Regions from separate parts of the Nonomuraea sp. NPDC052265 genome, predicted to be linked through region 2. Evidence: riboswitches for the same ligand, from Rfam matches in the RefSeq annotation. Region 2 holds a riboswitch; each other region holds the start of a gene.
The links. Region 2 has a riboswitch for cyclic di-AMP ahead of ACIHAD_RS36245 (NlpC/P60 family protein). Riboswitches for the same ligand answer to the same signal wherever they lie in the genome.

Region 1 (4,295 bases), on a different contig from region 2:
CACGCTCGGCGGCTCGAAGGAGCTGGACCTTCAGGTCGCGGCGGCGGGCAACACCGAGGTCATCAAGGCCAAACTGCGCACGATGGACTCGCTGGGCCTCAAGGACGGCATCGAGGACATCCTCATCACGCTGACCGCCCAGTACCACATCATCCGCCCGCTCACGGGCCGCAGCGGCAAGGGCCTGTTCCTCTACCTCGCCCTCGACCGCAACCGGGCCAATCTGGCCCTGGCCCGGCACATGCTCAAGGTCATCGAGGAGAAGCTGGAGCTCTGAGCGCCGCCTCACGGTTCCGTGGCGACCTCCGGCCGTACGGGCGCCGCGGAGCCGGTGTGGCCGGTGATCTCGGCGATGATCGCGGGCCAGAGGGGGCGGGGCAGGTCGTGGCCCATGCCGGGGTAGGTGACCAGGCGGGCGCCCGGGATGGCGGCCGCGGTGGCCCGGCCGCCGGCGGGCGGCACGAGCTGGTCGTCCTCGCCGTGGATGACCAGCGCGGGCACCTTCAGCCCGGCCAGCGCCGCCGTACGGTCGCCGGAGCCCATGATGGCGGCGAGCTGGCGGGCCGTGCCGGCCGGGTCGTGGCAGCGGTCGAAGGCGAGCCCGGCCAGCCGGGCGACGCGTTCGCGGTCCAGCTCGTAGCCGGGCGACCCGATGACGGCCCAGGTCGCCAGGGCGCCGGCGACGACCGTCTCGCGGTCGGTCGCGGGCTTGGCCAACAGCACCGCGGCGGCCGCCTCGGTCGGCGGGGCCGCCTGGGGGCCGGGCGTGGACATGATCGAGGTCAGGCTCAGCACGCGCGCGGGATGCCGGAGGGCCAGCGCCTGGGCGATCATCCCGCCCATCGAGGCGCCGACGACGTGCGCGGCGGGCAGGCCCAGGACGTCCATGAGCCCGGCGCTGTCGTCGGCCAGGTCGTCCAGCACGTACGGCGAGGGCGCTCCCCATGGGGGGACGCCCTCGTCGTGGAGGTGCGTGGACAGGCCCGCGTCGCGGTTGTCGAACCTGACGACGTGGTGGCCCTGATCGGCCAGGAGTTCGCAGAACTCGTCGTCCCAGTGGATGAGCTGGGCGCCGAGTCCCATGATGAGCAGCAGGGGCCTGCCCGCGGGTGAGCCGAAGCTCTCGTAGGCGATCTCGATGCCGTTGGCGGCTGCGCGCTGGATCACAGCGACCAGAATGTCATTCTGGTCGCCCGGCGTAAAGGCCGGTATGTCCGCGGGTCCGCAGTCGATCCACGGGTCAGCGTTGATCCGCGGATCCGTCGTTGATCCGCGGATCCGTCGTCGATGCGCGGATCAGTCGTTGAGGAGCTTGCGCAGGCGCTCGCTGCCGAGCACCGCGCCGCCGCCGGCCAGCACCAGCACGCCGGCCATGACGGTGCCGCCCATCGCGACGGTCTTCCCGACGCCACCCTGACCGCCGGCGGAACCGGTCGCGTCGTCGGCGGGCTTGTCGGCCAGGACCGTGGGGGGCTCGGCCGGGTTGGCGTCGTACCTGCCCCACGCGCCGCTGGAGAAGGCCACGGGGTAGTTCTTCTTGCCCTTGCCGTCGCCCCACTTGGTGATGACGTAGTCGATCTTGATGTGGCCCTCGCCGCCGTTGCCGTCCACGCCGAGGGTGTCGGGGTTGAAGGTGCCGCCGGTCAGCTCGGCGAAGGTCTTGGCGTCGAGGTCCAGCATGACGCCGCGGCTGGAGGGCTCGCCGGGGCCGCGGTCGCCCACGAAGAACGGCATCTTCTTGCCGTTGTACGTCACGTAGCCCTCGGTCATGAGGGGCCAGCTGGGGCTGGCGGCCAGGCCCTTCTGCATGGGCTTGCCGCTGGCGGGGAGACCGGTGTCGCCGGCGCGGCCGGAGGAGTCGTCCCAGAAGTAGGAGGCCTTGGTGGAACCCTTGAGCAGGATCTTCTGGTCGTCGCCGGTGTCGGCGTGGGCGCCGGTGGCGGAAATCGTCAGCGCGCCCACGGCGGACACGGACAACAGGGCGAGAGAGCGCAGGCCAAATCGAGACATGAAGCAGTGAAGTCCTTCGCGAGGGGACAGGGGGAACGCGCGTGACTACGGTGCGTAACCGGGCAGAGCGCCGAAAAGGTGGTTACGCGGCGCGTGGGGGAAAGTCAGGGAAGAGACCGCTCAGTAGGCGGTCGTCACTACACTGTCCGGGGGTACGACGAGCTGGTACATGCGGTGAAGTCCTCTCCATCTCGCCTACCGGGTTAGCTGACGGGTTCGGGCGTGGAGATGCCCTACCGGCACATGGCCGGATTCACCCCAATGAGATGGTTCCCCGGTTCCCGACAAGTCGGGATTCGGCGCCAGCTGTCGCCCCTCTCCTGGTAGGGACTACGCCACCAGCTGGTAATTGGTTAAGACGGTACCCAGAGATTCGGACAAATACAAACGAATCGTCATGAACCGGGTAAAGATCTACCTATCGAGGTAAAGAGAAAGGGGGTACGGCATGCCGTACCCCCAGTTAAATCGGGCCTTTCAGCCGCCGCTCTTGCGCCTGAAGGATCTTTTACTCCCGGCCGGACCGTGCGCCCCGTGGATCTTCGACGGGTCCACGCCCCTGCCACCCGCGGCCGAGTCGGCCTGCTGATCACGCTTGCGTTCCAACGCCTCGCGGAACTTGCGCTTCATCTCGTCCTCGGGAGTCTCGCTGACTTCCGGCTCCGGTGTTTCCGCCATGAGGACCTCCTGGTATTGGGGACATCCACAGCTTCGCATGACGCCGCTTACGACGCGAAACCGGCCTCCACTCTGCTTTCCTGTGCCGGCGGCCGCTCCAGCCGCCTGCCGGGCATCATGACCAGCGCGACCAGGGCGATCACCGCGCCCGCCACGCCGAGCGACGGGATCACCAGGGCCGCCGCCGAGGCGTGCGCGGCCGCGAGTCCGTGCACGGGCGCGTCCGTGGTGATGACCGACGTGTACGCCGTGCCGGCCAGGGCCAGCGCCACCGAGCCGCCGATCTGCCGGAAGAAGGTGAGGTTGGCCGAGGCGGTGCCGATGTACCGCGGCTCGACGGCCTGCCGCACGGCCACGGTCAGTCCCGACAACATCGGCCCCATGCCGAGCCCGAGGAGCACCATCCACCCGGCCAGCCACAGGCCGTCGGTGTGCGGGGTCAGGTTCAGGCAGAGCAGGCTGCCGGCCGCCAGCAGGAACGGCGCCCCGACCAGCCACGGCTTGTACGTGCGCGTCCTGGACATCAGCGTCCCCATGAGCGCGCTGCCCGCCACCATGGCCAGCGTCATCGGGTAGATCCGCAGCCCGGACTCGGTGGCGCTGACGCCCAGCGCCTGCTGGAAGTAGCGCGGCAGGAACACCACGCCGGCGTACATGCAGAAGGCCGTGACGAACGAGGTCGCGTTGACCAGCGTGTACGTGCGGTCCCGGAACAGGTGCATCGGCATGATGGGGCTCGCCGCCCGCAGCTCGACCAGCACGAACGCGACCAGCAGGACCAGGGCCAGCAGGATCGGCCCGGCCACGGGCAGGGAGGTCCAGGAGTTGCCGTCCACGCCCTTCTCGGTCAGGCCGAGCAGCAGCGCGCTGATGGCCACGGTGAACACCGCGATGCCCGGGTAGTCCGGCCGGCCCCCGCCGCCGGTGCCCGGACGGAACGGCAGCCGCAGCACCACGATCGCGATCAGCACGATCCCGAGCGGCACGTTCACGTAGAAGGCCCACCGCCAGCTCGCGTGGTCGGTGAACAACCCGCCCAGGAACGGCCCGGCCAGGTACGTCAACGCCATCACGCCACCGAGCGCGCCCTGCACCCGGGCGCCGTTCCGGCCGGGCGGGAACATCTCCATCACCAGGGCCAGCGAGAGCGGCAGCAGCGCGCCCGCGCCCAGCCCCTGCACGGCCCGGAACGCGATGAGCTGGGTCATGTCCTGGGCCAGGCCGCACAGCGCCGATCCGGCGACGAACACCGACATCCCGACGAGCAGCAGCGGCTTCCTGCCGTGCTGGTCGGAGAGCCGGCCGTACAGCGGCACGGTGAGGTCCCTCGGCCTTCGCCAGGTCCGCTCCGGCATCGCCTGGGCCGACGAGACCCTCGCCGCCCTGCGCGGCGAGGGTGAACCCGAAGGGTAAAACGGAACTCTTCGCTTCCTGGTGTTGCGTTGGAGAAGCGCCGGATATAGACCCAGGCATGATGCTCAACCTCCCAGTACGGCGATGAGCCTCCTGGGTCGTGACCTGGCGATCGACCTCGGTGCGACCGGCACGAGGATCTACGCCAAGGGCAAGGGCATCGTGCTGGACGAGCCCTCGGCCGTCCGGCGCGA
Region 2 (4,295 bases):
CATGACCAGCTTGCCGACCGTCTGGCCGTTGGCCTTGGTCATGAAGAACTCGTAGACCACCCAGATGGCGGTCGTGACGATCGTCGACAGGATGGCGATGACGAAGCCCGACAGGAAGCCGGAGGTCGAGCCGGTCGCCGAGTCGTAACCGATCGCGAACAGGCCCAGGATCAGGCCGATCACGAAGTTCACGATCCCGAGGATGACGCCGTCGATGATCCTCGCGACCAGACGCTGCCACCACTCCGCCAGGGGGGCCGGAGCGCCCGGGGGCTGCACGCCGACGGGCTGACCGTAGGGCTGGCCGTAGCCGGGCTGGCCGTAGGGCTGCGACTGCTGCTGCTGGCCGTATGCCTGGCCGTACTGCTGCTGGTCGCCGTACTGCTGCTGGCCGTAACCCTGCTGGTCGCCGTACTGCTGCTGGCCGTAGCCCGGCTGCTGACCGTACTGGGGCTGCTGGCCGTAGCCCTGCTGCCCCGCTGCGGCCTGCTGACCGTACTGGGCTTCCTGGCCGTAGCCGGGCTGGGCCTCCTGGCCGTAGCCGGGCTGGGCCTCCTGGCCGTAACCGGGCTGGGCGTACTGCTGGCCCGATGACTGCGGCTGCTGGCCGTAACCCTGCTGGCCCGAGGCGGCCTGCTGACCGTACTGGGCCTCCTGGCCGTAGCCCTGCTGCTGGCCGTAGCCGGGTTGCGACTGCTGACCGTAGTCGGGTTGCGACTGCTGGCTGTAGTCGGGCAGCGACTGGGGCTGCTGGCCGTACTGGGGCTGCTGGCCGTAGCCCTGCTGCCCCGAGGCGGCCTGCTGACCGTACTGGGCCTCCTGGCCGTAGCCGGGCTGGGCCTCCTGACCGTAACCGGGCTGGGCGTACTGCTGGCCCGAGGACTGCGGCTGCTGGCCGTAACCCTGCTGGCCCGAGGCGGGCTGCTGGCCGTAGCCCTGCTGACCGTACTGCGCTTCCTGGCCGTAGCCCTGCTGTCCGTAGCCCTGCTGGGCGGAGGACTGCTGGCCGGAGGACTGCGGCTGCTGGCCGTAGCCCTGCTGGCCCGTGGCGGCCTGCTGGCCGTACTGGGCCTCCTGGCCGTAGCCGGGCTGGGTGTACTGCTGGCCCGAGGACTGCGGCTGCTGGCCGTAGCCCTGCTGCTGGCCGTAGCCCTGCTGCTGGCCATATCCCTGCTGCTGGCCGTACTGGGGCTGCTGGCCGGAGCCCTGCTGCTGACCGTACTGCTGCGGTTGCTGACCATATTGGGGTTGCTGGCCATAGCCCTGTTGCTGCTGCTGGCCATATGGGGGCTGGCCGTAGGCGTCGTCCGCCCGGTAGCCGACCACAGTCACGTCCGGGTCGGGTTCACCGGGGCGACGGCCCTGGTGCTGCCCGTACTCGGGGTTCTCGCCGGATTCGTCCTGTGGATACGGCGGCTGTCCGGTGCTCACCGTGTCACCTCGCTTCGAGTGCGCATGTGGCACGTGTCAGGACACATGCCTGTGCTGCCCAACGTATCGACATAGGTATCAACAATCACCTTTCCAAGTGGTCAAGGTCCGCGTCACCCGATGTCAGATGCAGCAGCATGCGGGTGTTGCCAAGGGTGTTCGGTTTGACGTGCTCCAGATCAAGGAACTCCGCCACACCCTCGTCGTACGAGGCCAGCAACTCGGCGTAGACCTCGGGTGAGACCGGTGTGCCCTGGATGGGGCGGAAACCGTGCCTCGCGAAGAAGTCGACCTCAAAAGTCAGACAGAATACACGCCGCAGCCCCAGATCCTTCGCCTGCCGGACGAGTGCCGAGACGATCCGATGCCCGACCCCCGTTCCCCGGCACGCGGGATCGACCGCCACCGTACGGACCTCGGCGAGGTCCTCCCAGAGCACGTGGAGCGCGCCGCAGCCGACGACCTCCCCGCTCCGCTCGGCCACCCAGAACTCCTGGACGTCCTCGTACAGCGTGACCGTGGCCTTCTCCAGGAGCCGCGGCCCCGCGCCCGCGTAGGTGTCCACGAGACGCCTGATCGCGCGCACGTCGGGCGTGCGGGCACGCCTGACCACGACCGCGGTCTCGGGGACTGCCACTTCGGCCACCTGCTCCATGGCTCTCCAGGGTACAGATCTCATTACGGCTCAGCCCTAAATCCCACGTCTCGGGCATCTCATCACATGCCGTGGTCAGATGAACACGCACTGACTTGGAGCCTTCCTCCAGCCCTCAGCCCCCCAAATGCTGGACAAAAGGTGCAGAAGCCCGCTTCCGTACGGCTACCCACGAGATCACCTTGTGACCCTTCAGTTGTGAAACCTCTACAGACTCGGCAGTTCCGGTTGAGCGTGAACCCGGAGTGCATTAGTGTCCAGCGACGATGTTCTCCGCGTAATGCGCGCGGAAAGACACGCCCAATTCCCGCGAGGGAAGCCGGGGAACCACCGGTGGCGAGCACCTCGCGCCACCACTCGGGGTGAATCCGATCATCTCGGTAGGGCTGCTCCGGCCCGAACCCGTCAGCTAACCCGGCCGGCGTCGATGAGAGGAGCTTGGTTGGTGAAGCGGACGCTCGACCGCGGAGGGAAGTCGGGAGGCAGGCACGCCCGCCCCCGGGAACAGGCCGGGCGCTCACGGCGCCTCGGCGTCATCGGCGCCGCCGTCGCCGCGATCCTGTTCGCCGTCCCCGTCGGTTCCGCCGCCGCCGACCCGAAACCGTCGCTCTCCGACCTGGCCGACCAGGTCGAGAAGATGCACGAAGAGATCGAGACGCTGACCGAGGAGTACAACGGGCAGCGCGAACGGCTGAAGGCCGCGCAGAAGGCCAACGACGCCGCCCAGAAGATCCTGGCCACCAGCGAGTCCGACCTGGCCGCCAAGCGCGCCAGGGCCACGTTGCTGGCCCAGAACGCCTACATCACCGGCGGCCTGGACAAGGCCCTGGTCTTCGCCCAGTCCGACGACCCCGAGACCTTCCTCGACCGGGCCGCGACCACGTACGCGCTCGAACAGCAGCAGGGCGAGGAGGTCAACCAGCTCGCCAAGGCCATGGAGGCCGCCGAGCGGGCCAGGGCCGGCGCCAAGACCCGCATCGCCGAGGTCCAGAAGCTCGTCAGCGATCTGGAGGGCAGGCGCTCGAAGATCACCAAGCTGGTCACCAAGGTCGAGAGCAACCTCTACCGGCGGGCCGTCGGCGAGGCCGGCCGGCCCGGCACCCGCGCCGTACGCGTCAACCTGCCGGTCATCGGCGACGGCAAGGCCGCCCAGGCCGCCAAGTGGGCCCTCACCCAGCAGCTCAAGCCGTACGTGTGGGGCGCGGAAGGGCCGCGCTCCTACGACTGCTCCGGCCTGGTGATGGCCGCCTACCAGCGCGTGGGCATCTCGCTCCCCCACTACACCGGCGACCAGTGGACGGCCGGCACGCACGTCGACCGCGACGAGCTCCGCCCCGGCGACCTGGTCTTCTTCTACAGCGACCTGCACCACGTCGGCATCTACATCGGCGGCGGCATGATGGTCCACGCCCCGCAGACGGGCGACGTCGTGCGGATCGCCTCGATCGACAGGCGGCCGTTCGCCGGCGGCGTGCGCATCGCGGACTGATCGGCGAACCACTTCGGACCGCGCGCCGCTAGATGAGCTGGCGGCGCGCCGCCCAGGCCACGGCCTCGATCGCCGTGGCCACGCCTATGCGGTCGCAGATGCCTCGCAGTCTCCGGCGCACGGTCCGTCCGCTGATATCCAGCCGTCTGCCGACCCGGTCGACGGTCACTCCTCTGGCCAGCTCAGCCAGTAACGCCAAATCCGCGTGGCTCAGCTCAACGCCTTCAGTGAGCACATCCACCGGGAGCCCTCCCCCCAACAGCAGAACTTGGACCTTTCAGTCGAAGCAAAGCCGCTCGTCTCGGTGAAGGTAAACGCATCGTGGAAAGGTCGTCAAGCATGACAATCGGCGCCCTTGACCAGTGCTATTGACATGATCACTTATATGTGACGTACTCCGCATATGTCGGCACGCCATGACCCGCTATGAACGGTCCAAACGATCAATTCGGCGGCCCGGTCCCGCCGCCGATGAGCGCCACCGACCTGCTGGGTTTTGATCCCTCGGATCCGCAATTTGTGCGCGATCCGTACGTCCGATATCGCGAGCTGCGGGCGGCCGGGCCGATCTTCAGAACGCGCGGCGGGCTGCTCGTCGTGACCACGTACGAGCTGTGCGCGGCAGTGCTGCGCGACCCGGGGTTCGGTCACGGAACGTCCGCACCCGTGGCGGAAGAGGCAGGTCAGCCCGGCAGGTCGTTCCTGCTCATGGACCCGCCC
Region 3 (4,295 bases), on a different contig from region 2:
CGACGACGATGCGGCCGGGGTCGGAGGTCAGCCAGCGCACCTGGACCTTGCCGGAGAACGCGTCGCCCACGGCCTGGACGCGGCGCGGCATGCGCTCGCGCGGCTCGTCCAGCACCAGGCCGGCGGGCAGGTCGAGGCGGCGCAGCTCCTTGCGGGTGGCGCGCAGCGGGCGCAGGCCGGCGCGCGGCACGACCACGGTGTCCGGGCCGAGCAGCCCGGCGTGGTGGGCCTCGACGGCGCACAGCATCTGGAGCGGGGACTCCACCCAGGCCGACGCCTGTCTGACCACTCTGTTTCCCCCAGCCGGTGGATGGCCTTGCACGACCCGCTACAAGCTAGCCCGGCCTGCTTAAGCAGCAAGAAACGTCACGTGAACAATGGAGGGTATGAACTCGCTGATGCTCAACACCGACGGTGTGCAGATACCACAGCTCGGCTTCGGCGTCTGGCAGGTCTCTGCCGACGACGCCGAGCACGCCGTGACGACCGCGCTGCGCGCCGGATACCGTCACGTCGACACCGCCGCCGCCTACGAGAACGAGGAGGGCGTCGGCCGGGCCGTGCGCGCCGCCGGGGTGCCACGGGAGAAGGTGTTCGTCACCACCAAGCTGTGGAACGGCGACCACGAGCGGGCCGAGCAGGCCTTCGACGAGAGCCTGGCCCGCCTGGGCCTCGACTACGTAGATCTTTTCCTGATCCACTGGCCGGTCCCGCAGCAGGACAAGTACGTGCAGGCCTGGCGCGCGCTGGAGAAGATCTACCGTGACGGCCGGGCCAAGGCCATCGGCGTCTCCAACTTCACGGTCGCCACCCTGACCCGGCTGATGAACGAGACCGACATCACGCCCTCGATCAACCAGATCGAGCTGCACCCGTACTTCCAGCAGCGCGAGATGCGGGCCTTCCACGAGGCCAACGGCATCCTGACCGAGGCGTGGAGCCCGCTCGGGCAGGGCAAGGGGCTGCTGTCCGACCCGGCGCTGCGCGTGTTGTCGGAGAAGTACGGCAAGACGCCCGCGCAGATCGTGCTCCGCTGGCACCTTCAGCTCGGCAACGTGGTGATCCCCAAGTCGGTCACCCCGGCCCGGATCGAGGAGAACATCGACGTGTTCGACTTCATCCTCGACACCGAGGACCTGGTGGCCATCGGCGCGATGAACGCGGGACGGCGGATCGGGCCCGACCCCGACTCGTTCAACCTGACCTGAGCGCTCTACGATCTCGGGCGTGCGAGATTTCACCTGGGGGATAGCGGCGACCGGCGGCATCGCGCGTACCGTGGGGGCGGCCATCGCGGCCGAGCCCGGCATGCGGGTGGCCGCCGTCGGCTCGCGGAGCCCGCTCAGGGCGCGGGCCCTGGCCGACGAGCTGGGCGCGGAGTCGGCCTACGGCTCCTACGAGGCCCTGTGCGCCGATCCGGCCGTCGACGCGGTCTACGTCGCCACGCCGCACGCCCAGCACCTGGAGGTGGCCGAGGCGGCCATCGCGGCGGGCAAGTCCGTGTTGTGCGAGAAGCCGCTGGCGGCCACCGTGGCCGACGCCGAGCGGATGGTGGCGCTGGCCCGCGCGGCCGGGGTCTTCCTCATGGAGGCCATGTGGATGCGCTTCAACCCGCTCATCCAGCGGGTGGCGGCCGATCCGCGTTTCGGTGAGATCCGCTCGGTGCGGGCCTCGTTCGGGTTCGCGCTGCCCTACGACCCCGCCCATCGGCTGTGGGCGCCGGAGCTGGGCGGCGGGGCCCTGCTCGACCTGGGGATCTACCCGTTCGGGCTGGCTCAGCTCCTGCTCGGCATGCCGCGGGAGCTGCGGATGACCGGCTCGCTGGCGCCCAGCGGGGTCGACGCCGAGGCGGGCGGCGTGCTGCTGTACCCGGGCGGGCGGCGGGCGCTGGTGGAGGTGTCCCTGCTCGCGCATCACCCCAACGACGCGAGCGTGGTGGGCACGTCGATGCGGGCCGACATCCTGGCGCCGTTCTGGGCGCCGGAGCGGGTGCTGCTGTCGGGGCCGTCGATGGAGACGGAGGAGCTGGTGCTCGACCCGGCCGACAACGGGTACGCCGGGGAACTGCGCGAGGTGCGTACCGCCACGGCCGAGGGCCGGACCGAGAGCGCCGTCATGCCGCTTGACGAATCCCTTGCCATGATGGGGCTTCTGGCCGACGCGCGGGGCCAACTCTCCTAGCTGGACCTTTAGGCATTTGCCTTGCTCTTGCCCGATGTATTACCTTGTGGGGCATCTCGCGGCAGACGTCCGGTTTGTCCGCCGGCTTTGTCAAACCATCGCAAGACATTTCACAGGATCGTCCTGTGACCGCTGAATCCGCCTCCGGGCGGAACCGGGGACCCACGTCCTTTGGGGTGAATCGGCACTTCGGTGCCGTAGGGCAGCTTCCACGTCCGAACCCGTCAGCTAACCCGGTAAGCGGCATGGAAGCAAGGAGTAATGCCCTCGATGGCCAAACACCGTCCCATCCGTGCCCCGAAGATCAACTACGTCCGCGCCGCGCTCGGCGCGACCATCCTCGCCTCCGCGATCGGCGCCCACGCCACCGCGGCCACCGCGGCCACCGCCGACAGCGCCGACCCGGCCGCCGCCGCCGGACGCCCGGCGGTCGCGCCGCAGGCCGCCGCCCAGGTTCGCAAGGCGGAGGAGACCCGGGTCAACGTCACCGCCGCGCAGGTCCTGGCCCTGGCCAAGGCCCAGGTCGGCACCTCCGAGAACGCCTACGGCGGTGGCACCAAGTTCCAGAAGTGGTACGCCGACTCCCAACGCGCCGCCGAGACCATCGCCCGCGACGGCGGCACCCGCGCGATGTACCTCAACGCGCCCTGGTGCTCGATCTTCGTCTCCTGGGTCGGCGAGCAGACCGGCGCCCGCCCGCAGGTCGGCTGGGACGCCTGGACCGTGGCCCACGCCAAGTGGTTCGCCGCCAACGACCGCTGGGGCACCGAGGCCAGGCCCGGCGCCGTCGTCTTCTTCTCCTGGGGCGGCAGCAAGAGCCTGGACGCCATCCAGCACGTCGGCTTCGTCACCAGGGACAACGGCGACGGCACGATCTCCACGGTCGAGGGCAACACCGGCAACGGCAAGGTCGAGGAGCGCGTCCGTCCGACGTCGCAGGTCGTCGGCTACGGCTACCCGCAGTACGCGGGCTGACTCCCCCGGCTCCGAGCGCGCGTCCCGCACGGGGGACGCGCGCTCGCCGCGTCTCAGGACCGGACCGCCACCAGCGAGTACAGGACCGGCAGGTACGAGTCCCCGAACGGGAGCCGGTACCGGCCGTCCTCGCCCTCGGGCAGCAGCCCGCGCGGGTCCGTCTCGGCGGCGACGTGCTCGCCCAGCTCGGCGACCGTGAGCCCGGCGCGCGCCGCCGCCGTGACGATCTCGCCCAGCGAGTACGGGTACTGGACGGTCTCCTGTGCCTCGGTCACCACCCCGGCGTCGGCGTACGTGCCGGTCACCGTCTCGCGGTGGGCCTGGCCGCCGCCGTAGGGCCAGTCGACCACCAGCGGGTCGAGCGAGGCCACCGTCTCGTAGGCCGGATGCAGGTCGACCAGCACCAGCCGTCCGCCGGGCCGCAGCGCCATGGCCGCGCCGCGCATCCAGGCGGCGAGGTCGCCGATCCAGCACAACACGCCGTACGTGGCCACCGCCACGTCGAAGCCCCCGGCCAGCGACTCGGGCAGCCGCTGCGTGTCGGCCTCCACGAACGTGGCCGCCAGCCCCGCCTTGACCGCCAGCTCGCGGGCCCGGGCGACCGCCACCGGGGAGAAGTCGACGCCGGTCACCCGTGCCCCGAGCCGCGCCCAGCTCAGCGTGTCCATGCCGAAGTGGCACTGCAGGTGGAGCAGGTCCTTTCCGGCGACGTCGCCGGCCAGGCGGCGGTCGAGCTCGTAGAGGGTCTGCCGGCCGGCGAGGAAGGCGTCCACGTCGTAGAACCTGTCGGTGGGGGTCGAGCCGTGGACGCGGGCGCGCTCGTCCCAGAGGGCCCGGTTGGGGGCGAGGGCGTCGTCTGCGGGTTGGGGCATGGGGCGAGGATGGCACATCGGCCGCGCCGCCGCACGACCGGTACGGTGCCCTGAGAACGGACGGTCCGCGCCCGCGTGTCGATCCGGGCGGCGCCCGTTCGACGCATCGGCGAGACCGGCTCCGCCGCGGGGCCTCGGACGGAAGGGACGGCAGCGTGAAATTCATGATCGTCGGCAAGGCCGGTGCGGAGACCGAGGCGGGGGCGCTGCCCAGCCAGGAGGTCGTCGACAACATGCACGCCTACAACGAGGCGCTGGCCAGAGCGG
Region 4 (4,295 bases), on a different contig from region 2:
CGGCGGCGCGCCTGGAGCGGGACTCGGCGCGTTGCCGTTCTCGTGCGATGAGGTGCTCCGCCGTTCCTACCAGGTTGCCGGTTCCGGGATGGGGGTCGGCGTTGTCGGAATGGGCGGCGGCGCCGTCTGCTTGGCCCTGTCCGCGCTTCTCGCCCTTGCCGCCTTTACCGGCCTTGCCCTTACCGCGGCCTTTGCCGCCCTTCCTGGGGACGTCCCTGATCTCGGGGAGGCCGTTCGTGCTCTCGGCGGGGTCGTTCGTGATCTCGGCGGGGTCGTTCGTGATTGTGGATGGCTCCTCGGCATTCTTCGCCTGGCCGTCCGCGCCTTTGGTGGCCCTCTTCGGGCGCTGGGCGTCGTCGGCCGGGGGGCCGGCGTGCTTGGCGTGGGGGCGGTCGTCGGGGGTGGAGGGATGGGGGTGGCGGGGGTCCTCGGTGTCGGGGTCGGCGTCCGCGTCGGGGCGGACGTCCGGACGGGCGTCGGGGGCGTCCGGGTCGTCCGGGTCGTCGGGGTGCCCCGAGTGTTCGGGGGGCTCGACGGTCCCTTCCGGCCCGGCGCCGGAGGGTCCAGTGCTGGAGGACCCGGCGCCGGAGGACCCGGCGCCGGGAGGTTCGTCGTTGCCGGAGGGGGGCGGGGGGCCGTCGTCGCCGGGGCGCCTGCCTTCGCCGCCCCTGATGGCCACACCCCCACCGTGCCCGGTCTCGACCGCCGTGCCGGGCTCGTCGGCCCCTCTGGCGACCGCTCCTGCGGGCTCGTCCCCCTCCCGGGGCGGGTCGTTCCGCTCGCTCATCTGCCTCCCCTTCACGCGAGCTGCTCTCGTACGTACTCGCGCCACCGTGCCGCCAGTGTCTCGGCGGTGAGCCCCACGGAGGCGAGCGCCTGATCGACGCCGGCCACGCGGGCATCACGGTAGAGCCGTACCAGGGTCCCGTCACCGAACCGGTCTGCGAGGAAGCGACACGCCATCCAGGCCTCCTGGTACGCCCGCGCGAGCCGTCCGGGATCGGCGGCCGTAGGGGCGAAAGCCGCAGGTCCGGGCAACTCGCTCGGCAGCCTGCCGGCCCGTACTTCGGCGGCGAGCTCGGCGGCGGCCGTCCTGATGGGGAGCCCGGCGTCGCGGTAGGCCACGTAGTCGGCGAATCCCTCGTAGAGCCAGACGGGCAGCCGGTCGGTGCCCGCGGCGACGTGGGTGAGTTCATGGGTGAGGACGACGTCACGTCCGGTGGGGGTGAGCCGCGCGAAGGAGCCGGGCACGACGATCACCCTGGCGCCGTCGGCCACCGCGGCCAGCCCGTCCAGCGGGCCCGTGCCCGCCAGCGTGGCCGCCTCGGCGTCGGTGTCCGGTACGACGACCACCGCGCGTACCGGCCGGCCGAGCACCTCGGACACCCGCCGTCCGGCGAGGTCGGCGCGGCGGGCGAGATCGGCGAGCACGCCGGGCTCGGCGCGATGCCCCACGACCACGGACCGTCCGCCGCGGGCCACCTGACCGCCGTCGCCCCACGACCCCCGCGCCCCGGCGGGCAGGACGGTGTCGGGCGGCGCGTCGGCGACCACGAGAACCGCCGCCAGCAGCAGGACGGGCAGGAGCAGACGCGGACCGCGGAGGAACGGACGCACCTGCGAGGACACGGCCCGATGCTAGTCGGCCCGGAGGCCCTCACGACCCCTTCACCAGGGCCGGGCATGCGCCGCCTTCACAAGGCCGGACCTGTTCATGACGCCGGACATGTTCCCGACGCCGGACATGTTCCCGAGGCGGACATGTTCCCGAGGCCGGACATGCGACAGGCCCCGGCCCGGACCGGGGAGGGTCCGGGCGGGGCCTGTTGTCACGCGCCGGGACGCACCGCGCCGACGAACGACGACTTCCGCCATCCGCCCAGTTTGTCGATGCGCACCCGTTCGCCGGTCCTCGGCGAATGGATCATCTTGCCGTGGCCGACGTACATGCCGACGTGGCCCAGCCCGTTGAAGAACACCAGGTCGCCCGGCTTGAGATGGCGCCAGGAGACCTTGTGCCTGATGCGGGCGAACTGGCTGCTCGCCACGCGCGGGAGTCGCACCCCGGCCTTCTTCCAGGCGTACTGGACGAGTCCGGAGCAGTCGAACGAACCAGGACCCGTGGCCCCGTACCGGTACGGGTCGCCGATCTGGTGCTTGGCGACGACGACGGCCCTGCGGGCCTTCGACGTCTGCCGAGCGGCTCTCGCCGCCTTCGCCGACCTGGCGCTCTTCGCCGACTTGGCCGACTTGGCAGTGGCCGCCTTGGCGGTGCTGGACACCGCGGTGAGCCTGACGGCCGATTCGCTAACCGTCTGCGCCCCGGCCGGCACGGCATGGAGGACCGCACCTCCGGCCGTCACGGTCATCGTGAGTGCGACGCCCCTCAGGGCAAGACGGGACAGACGGGGGTTGTGCAGAGAGGTAGACAGGATTTCTCCTTGTGTCTTCCACGAACGCCTACCGGGTTAGCTGACGGATTCGGGCCTGGAAGTCGCCCTACAGCGCGCTAAGCGCTGATTCACCCCTGATCCCGGGGGATGACGGGATCTTTGGGTCCCCGGCTCCGTGCCTCCTGGCTGCACGGACTCGGCAGGTCGCCACCCGATCGATGTGTCTCAATGGGGATATCGGCGGCGACCGACGGATTTTTATCTTGTCCACATCGGGGGTTCCGATGTCGGGTCGCGGCTCGCATGGCTTGCTGACCGCGACGCCAGAAACTACGCCGAAGGGTCAAGATTTGGCAAAAGGGGAGTCAGGTTGTAAAGATCAGATAAAGGTGGAAGTAAGGAGCGAAACCCCTGCTGGAGCGGAGGGCGTCGTTACCTGAATGTGACCCTTCTCACACTTCCCGCCACACCCGGTTGTCAGGACCCTTTCACCCCTTTCGTCCCCTTCATCCCCCCACCCTGACAACGCCCGAACACGACCGGACAGCGACTGCGGACGACCGACTTCCGGACATGCCGCCCCCGCTCCCGAAAGCAGCCGGGCTCGACATGGCTCCCACGCGAGAGGAACAAGGTCGGCCGCTTGGGGCGGCGTACAAGGCGCTCCGACCCCCGTGGCCGAGGACGCGGACGGAGCGGGCTGGGAGGCGACGGCGGGTCCTCGACACGGGTGATGGCGGAGAGGCGCGAGGCTGTGGACAGCCGGTCTGAGGCTCGGGCCTGGGCGGCGGGGAGAGTGGAGGCGAGGCCAGGCGGCCCGGGACAGGGCGGCATGGGAGTGGGCCGCTATGGGGAGTGGCTCCCGTGCGGCCGGACGGCAGGGGACGCGCTGAGGACACCCGTACGGCCCGTTGTGGCTCTCATTTCCACCCTGACGGCCAGGAGGGCGGACGGTGGGCCGGGTGCTGGAACGGGAGCCTGGACGTGCCTCGGGGTGCTCGACTTGGGCCGGAGGTGGGGACCGTCCTACTGCGGCCGTCGCACTGGCCATCCTGCTGGGGCCGCCCCACTGGGGTTGGTAGTGGGGCGGGATTCACAAGGGTGGGGAGGGGCGTCAGGGGCGGATGGCGCCGACGAGGGAGCGGCCGTAGTCGGCGAGGCGGACGACCTTGACGACGTCGCCCGTCTGCGGCGCATGCACGATCTTGCCCCCGCCCGCGTAGATGCTGACGTGCCCGAGCCCCTCGCTGAAGATCAGGTCCCCCGGCTGGAGGTTCTTGATGTCCACCTTGCGGCCGGCGCCCCAGGCCCACTGCTGCCACGTCGTACGCGGCAACGAGACGCCGGCCGCACGCCAGGCGGCCTGGGTCAGTCCTGAGCAGTCGTAGCCACGTGGGCCCGTGCCGCCGTAGATGTACGGCTTGCCGACCTGGGCGAAGGCGAAGCGCAGGACGGCGGCCGCGCTGCCCGAGGCGGGCCCGGTGTACTTGATGCCGGTGCTGTTGGGGTTGCCCGGGTTGTACGCCCCCAGCTTGTCCAGGAGCTTCTTCTGCTGGCCGACCAGCTTCAGGACCTCGGCGCGCTCCTTCTGGACGGCGTCCCGCTCCTTGTCGGCGTCCGCGAGGGCGGCCTCGGCGTTGTCGCGCTCGGCCTTGAGCCCCTTGTTCTCGCGGTCGAAGGCGGCCAGCTTCTCCAGCCGCTCGCGCGAGAGCTGCCCTGCCATGGCCAGCCCGGCCAGCAGGTTCTCGGGGGCGTCGGCGCCGACCATGCCGGGCAGCGACGCGACGTCCCCGCCCATCTTGTACGAGTCCACCGCCACCCTGATGATCTCGGCCCGCAGGTCGGCGACCGTCTGCAGCTTCTGCTTGTAGCGGTCGTTCAGCCTGGTGTAGGCGCTCTTGG

Region 1: it holds a riboswitch for cyclic di-AMP, as region 2 does, so the genes downstream of both, ACIHAD_RS18965 (hypothetical protein) here and ACIHAD_RS36245 (NlpC/P60 family protein) in region 2, are expected to answer to the same signal.
Region 3: it holds a riboswitch for cyclic di-AMP, as region 2 does, so the genes downstream of both, ACIHAD_RS16385 (CHAP domain-containing protein) here and ACIHAD_RS36245 (NlpC/P60 family protein) in region 2, are expected to answer to the same signal.
Region 4: it holds a riboswitch for cyclic di-AMP, as region 2 does, so the genes downstream of both, ACIHAD_RS10320 (C40 family peptidase) here and ACIHAD_RS36245 (NlpC/P60 family protein) in region 2, are expected to answer to the same signal.

What each region holds. Positions count from the first base shown of each region.
Region 1 covers NZ_JBIUBJ010000005.1:420,925-425,219, reverse strand. The annotation lists gene ACIHAD_RS18975 (hypothetical protein) at 1-277, shown strand, start outside; gene ACIHAD_RS18970 (alpha/beta fold hydrolase) at 286-1,167, opposite strand; gene ACIHAD_RS18965 (hypothetical protein) at 1,297-2,010, opposite strand; cyclic di-AMP (ydaO/yuaA leader) riboswitch at 2,188-2,322, opposite strand; gene ACIHAD_RS18960 (DUF5302 domain-containing protein) at 2,488-2,688, opposite strand; gene ACIHAD_RS18955 (MFS transporter) at 2,736-4,043, opposite strand; gene ACIHAD_RS18950 (rod shape-determining protein) at 4,186-4,295, shown strand, end outside.
Region 2 covers NZ_JBIUBJ010000017.1:49,417-53,711, reverse strand. The annotation lists gene ACIHAD_RS36255 (RDD family protein) at 1-1,431, opposite strand, end outside; gene ACIHAD_RS36250 (amino-acid N-acetyltransferase) at 1,517-2,086, opposite strand; cyclic di-AMP (ydaO/yuaA leader) riboswitch at 2,374-2,525, shown strand; gene ACIHAD_RS36245 (NlpC/P60 family protein) at 2,532-3,575, shown strand; gene ACIHAD_RS36240 (LuxR C-terminal-related transcriptional regulator) at 3,604-3,816, opposite strand; gene ACIHAD_RS36235 (cytochrome P450) at 4,002-4,295, shown strand, end outside.
Region 3 covers NZ_JBIUBJ010000004.1:600,184-604,478, forward strand. The annotation lists gene ACIHAD_RS16370 (hypothetical protein) at 1-289, opposite strand, end outside; gene ACIHAD_RS16375 (aldo/keto reductase) at 387-1,208, shown strand; gene ACIHAD_RS16380 (Gfo/Idh/MocA family protein) at 1,228-2,181, shown strand; cyclic di-AMP (ydaO/yuaA leader) riboswitch at 2,302-2,439, shown strand; gene ACIHAD_RS16385 (CHAP domain-containing protein) at 2,452-3,156, shown strand; gene ACIHAD_RS16390 (class I SAM-dependent methyltransferase) at 3,210-4,028, opposite strand; gene ACIHAD_RS16395 (YciI family protein) at 4,193-4,295, shown strand, end outside.
Region 4 covers NZ_JBIUBJ010000003.1:182,790-187,084, reverse strand. The annotation lists gene ACIHAD_RS10330 (M48 family metallopeptidase) at 1-787, opposite strand, end outside; gene ACIHAD_RS10325 (hypothetical protein) at 799-1,629, opposite strand; gene ACIHAD_RS10320 (C40 family peptidase) at 1,830-2,282, opposite strand; cyclic di-AMP (ydaO/yuaA leader) riboswitch at 2,443-2,605, opposite strand; gene ACIHAD_RS10315 (NlpC/P60 family protein) at 3,508-4,295, opposite strand, start outside.